DNA from 2 places in the Clostridium sp. C1 genome. Region 1 is predicted to be linked to the other one. Evidence: predicted binding sites of a transcription regulator. Region 1 holds the regulator's gene; the other holds the start of a gene.
The links. The regulator Rex, encoded in region 1, represses fermentation and respiration genes when NADH is low (regulators of the CRP and FNR family bind a similar motif). The targets are predictions, from matches to a motif close to ATTGTTAANNNNTTAACAAT.
Positions count from the first base shown of each region.

Region 2: KEC48_RS14100 (phosphoglycerate kinase) is a predicted target of Rex. The motif match lies at 1,477-1,496, and genes of this name have one in related genera.

Region 1 covers NZ_CP073631.1:1,118,795-1,121,210, forward strand. The annotation lists gene asnS (asparagine--tRNA ligase) at 1-335, opposite strand, end outside; T-box leader at 409-618, opposite strand; gene KEC48_RS06125 (redox-sensing transcriptional repressor Rex) at 657-1,295, opposite strand; gene tsaD (tRNA (adenosine(37)-N6)-threonylcarbamoyltransferase complex transferase subunit TsaD) at 1,298-2,305, opposite strand; gene rimI (ribosomal protein S18-alanine N-acetyltransferase) at 2,305-2,416, opposite strand, start outside.
Region 2 covers NZ_CP073631.1:2,639,173-2,641,588, reverse strand. The annotation lists gene tpiA (triose-phosphate isomerase) at 1-212, opposite strand, end outside; gene KEC48_RS14100 (phosphoglycerate kinase) at 229-1,413, opposite strand; gene KEC48_RS14095 (rhodanese-like domain-containing protein) at 1,644-1,937, shown strand; gene KEC48_RS14090 (DUF956 family protein) at 1,973-2,353, opposite strand.

The sequences.
Region 1 (2,416 bases):
TCAAAAGAATGTCTTTTCTTTTGTAAAGGGAAATCATCATCACAAGCCCCTTCTACAACAACTTGTGTTGCTTCTATTTCAAAAGGCTGCTTAGCCTGTGGTGTTAATTTTAATTTTCCTAAAACACGAATTGCACTTCCTGTACTGATATGTTTCACTTCATCATAGTTTGTTAAAGTGTCCTGTAAATAAACAATTTGACAGTTTCTAAAGTAAGTTCCATCATTTAAAGCAATAAAACCAACTTTTCCATTATCACGATTTGTACGTACCCAACCATCTAATTCAACATATTCGATACTCTCCGTTTCAAATTCTTCCCCAGATAAAATCATTTCATATAATTCTCTGACTGTCATAAATTCAAACATAACTCTCTCCTCCTTCTTATTAAAAAAGTCGTTCCTCAAAAGGAACGACTATATCGCGGTACCATCCTTATTTGTATTCTTAACAAATACACCCTTTTTAAATAACGCCTCTAAGCGGGATAGTCTACTTTTATTTCTCCTATCCGGTTCATTGAGTGTTCCATATCATTCCCATTTCTTTTGCTTTCACCGTCCAAAAGTCGCTCTAAAACTTATGAATGATATGTTCTCAAATCATTACCTGTATATTTATTATTAACATTTTTTCAATAAAATTTCAACACTTTATTCATCATTCACATGCATTTTTAAAACCAGTTCCTGAATAGCCACAACAACATCAACTGTTTGTACGACAACATCATCTCTGACTGTAAAATGTGTATGCGTAAAATCAACGATACCTTTAATACCTAAATCCATCAAACGATCAACTGTTTCCTGAACATTTTCACTGATTGCTAAAATGGCAATTTTACATCCATCAGGAAATGTTTTTTCTAAATCATCAATATGATAAAGTTTAACACCAAAACGTTCTCCAACTTTATTTTGATCTAAATCATAACCACAGACAATCTTTCCTACTGTATATTGCCAACGGTTATATTTTAAAATAGCACTTCCTAAATTACCCACACCAATTAAAATAATAGATTCATCCAAACCTAAACCTAAAACATTATTTAAAATATTAATAATATCTTTTGTATCATAACCTATTCCGCGTTTTCCTAAAGCTTCTTTACTTGTTAAAAAACTGAAATCACGACGAATCGTTGTATCTAAAATTCCCGTTGCTTCAGATAATTCACTAGATAAAAAATTATTCTTTCCTTCATGTTGCATATTGCGTAAAGCTTTTAAATAAACAGGGAAACGGGACATCGTTGCTTTTGATATTTTATGTTGTTTTTTTTCCATGATTATTCACCAAGACTTTCCATTTCTAAATCATATGATGGTTTCACCATCAAATCAAGCGATGAAAATTGCTGATGTTCATACATAATACGGGCTGCTGAAGCAATCATGGCAGCGTTATCTGTACAATAACGCATAGGTGGAAATAATACTGGAATATCACTACGTTTTGTCAGTGCTTCTCTTAATCCCTGATTGGCACTGACACCTCCAGCAACAATAATTTCTTTGACTTGATAATCCTTTGCTGCTTTCAGTGTTTTCGATACAAGAACATCTACTGCCACCTCTTGAAATGAACATGCTAAATCTTCTGGAACAATGTCTTCTCCTCTTTGAGAAGCATTATGACAAAGATTAATCACAGCTGATTTTAAACCACTAAAAGAAAAATGATAGCTGTCATCATTCATTGGAAGTGGCAATTGATAGCTATGCTTTCCTTCTTTCGCCATGCGATCAATGACTGGCCCACCAGGATAAGGCAAATGCAATACACGTCCTACCTTATCATAAGCTTCACCAATCGCATCGTCTAAAGTTTGTCCAATGACTTCAAATGAAAATTCATGTTTCATATAAACAAGTTCACTATGCCCCCCACTGACAACTAAACACAGACATGGATATTGGATATCCTCTACAAGCTCATTAGCATAAATATGCCCAGCAATATGATGAACTCCAATCAAAGGTTTATGATAAGCTAAAGCCAATGTCTTTGCTGCCTGCATCCCAACATGCAATGAACCAACAAGACCGGGTCCTTTTGTAACAGCAATCGCATCAATATCCTGCATATTGATTTTTGCCTCATTGAGAGCTGTCTTTAAAACCGTAGACACACATTCTACATGCATACGACTAGCAATTTCAGGAACAACACCACCAAATAAACGATGTGTATCAATTTGTGATGCGACCACATTACATAATAATTCACGTTGATCTTTTAAAATGGCTACGGCCATTTCATCACAGCTTGATTCAATCGCTAAAATAAGACTCATTATTTTTCCCTCCTTTTCGTCATTAAATAGGCATCTTCATGATTATCCTGATAATAATCGGGACGAACTGCCTGAACTAAAAATCCATATTTTTGATATAAAGCTATCGCT
Region 2 (2,416 bases), 1.5 Mb from region 1:
GTATATGCACCACTATCTTTAAAGTGGCAGTTTTGAGCAGCAACAATTAAGTTTTGAGCTGCACCTTTAGCAGTCTGTAAAGCTAAATATGGTGTTGCAATTCCCCAATCAGCTTTATCAGTACATGCTCCATCAACTGCTTCAACAAATTCTTTTGTTTGAGCAATTGTTTTATTCATTTTCCAGTTTCCTACGATAATTGGTTTTCTCATTTTTATAATCCCCTTATTATTTATCATCAATTGCAGCAATACCAGGTAATACTTTACCTTCCATATATTCTAATGAAGCTCCTCCACCAGTTGAGATATGAGAAACTTTATCAGCATATCCAAGTTGCATAACAGCAGCAGCACTATCTCCACCACCGATAATTGTATTAGCATCTGGTAAGTTTGCTAAAGCTTCGCATACTGCGATAGTTCCTTTAGCGAATGGTTCCATTTCAAATACACCCATTGGACCATTCCATACAACAGTTTTAGCTCCTTCTAAAGCAGCTTTGATATTTTCAACTGATTTAGGTCCAATATCTAATCCCATGTATCCTTCTGGAATATCTTCACCACATACTTTAATATCACCTTCAGCAGCAAATGCATTATTGATTACTGAATCAACAGGTAAGATTAATTTATCTCCACCTTTTTCAATAATTTCTTTAGCAACATCAATACGATCATCTTCAACTAAAGAATTACCAATTTCATGTCCCATAGCTTTCATGAAAGTATAAGTCATACCTCCACCAACGATAACTTTATCAGCAATCTTTAATAAGTTTTCAATAACTAAAATCTTATCAGAAACTTTAGCTCCACCTAAAATAGCAACCATTGGTCTTTCTGGATCACTTACAGCTTTTCCAATATAAGCAATTTCTTTTTCAACTAAGAATCCAGCAGCAGATGGTAAATGAGCAGGAATTCCAGCAGTAGAAGCATGTGCTCTATGTACTGAACCGAATGCATCTTCAACGAATACATCTCCAAGTGATGCCCAATATTTACCTAATTCAGGATCATTTTTGCTTTCACCTTTTTCATAACGTGTATTTTGTACTAAAATGACTTGAGCATTATTAGCTTCTTTAACAGCATTTTCAAGTTCAGGTCCTCTTGTACAGTTTACAAATTTCACATCTACTCCTAATAATTCAGATAATCTAGGAGCTACAACAGATAAATCATTTTTAGCTTTATCTTCTTCAGTTTTTACTTTACCTAAATGTGAGAACAATACGATAGCTTTTGGTTTTTGTTCTAACAAATATTTTAAAGTAGGTAATGCGGCAACAATTCTGTTGTCATTTGTAATTTCTCCTGTTTCTTTGTTTCTAGGTACGTTGAAGTCAACACGAACTAAGACAGTTTTTCCAGTGACTTCAATATCTTTAATTGTTTTTTTGTCCATTTTTCTCAACCCTCCATGTGCAAATTATAACATTCTTATAACTGATTTTCAATTGCTTTTATAATTGTTAAAGCAATAAGAATTGTCATTTTTTGTAAAAATAGAAAAAGCTGTTTTTATATTTTACGTGAACTCAAAATAATCTTCATATAATCGTCATTTATTGACTCATTCTATAAAAACAGTTTCACCAACACATTATATTGACATATATTAATAGTGGTGATTTTATGTATGATGATATCCTTCAACATATCTATAATCCACAAACTCTCATTATTGATTTACGTGATGAATTTTCTTTTCGTCAACTTCATTTAAAAAATGCTATCAATATTCCTGGGGATGATTTAAAAAGTCAAATTCCTTATTTACCTCATGATAAACTTCTATATTTTATCTGTGATACTGGAAAAACTGCTAAACAAATAGCCAAACAATGCCAACAATTAGGTTTTCAATGTCAATATTTTCCACATAGCTTTCAATCCTTACTGATTTTAGAAAAACAACAATTCTTTTAAAAAATAAAAAAAGATGATTGACCTTTCCAAATCATCTATTTTGACTTTCTATGAAAAAGATTGCTTAATCCACGCTTAAGAACCTGAAAAAAGCTTAAAGAACGCACCATTCTTTCCCCTGGTATATATTGATTAATGGCTCTTAAAGTCGCTTTATTATCACGTGTTGAAAAAGTAAAATAACCGTTTTGTTTTGTATAGATGGCAAAACGTGGAATCCATTTCCCTTTCAATATGACAGAAGCCATCACATAATCAACTTCTTCCCATGGAATCTGGATATAATCTCTTACATTTCTTTCATTATAAAATTCAAAAGCATGATCTCCAATCATCACCTGACCATAATTAGCCATTCCTAAATAAGATGTTGCCTTAATTGTTAAATCAACTTTGGCATTTAAAGACTGTACCATTGTTTCCCTCCTACTATTTATGAAAAGCTCAGCATGAAAGCTGAGCTTTTCATCATTCTTCAT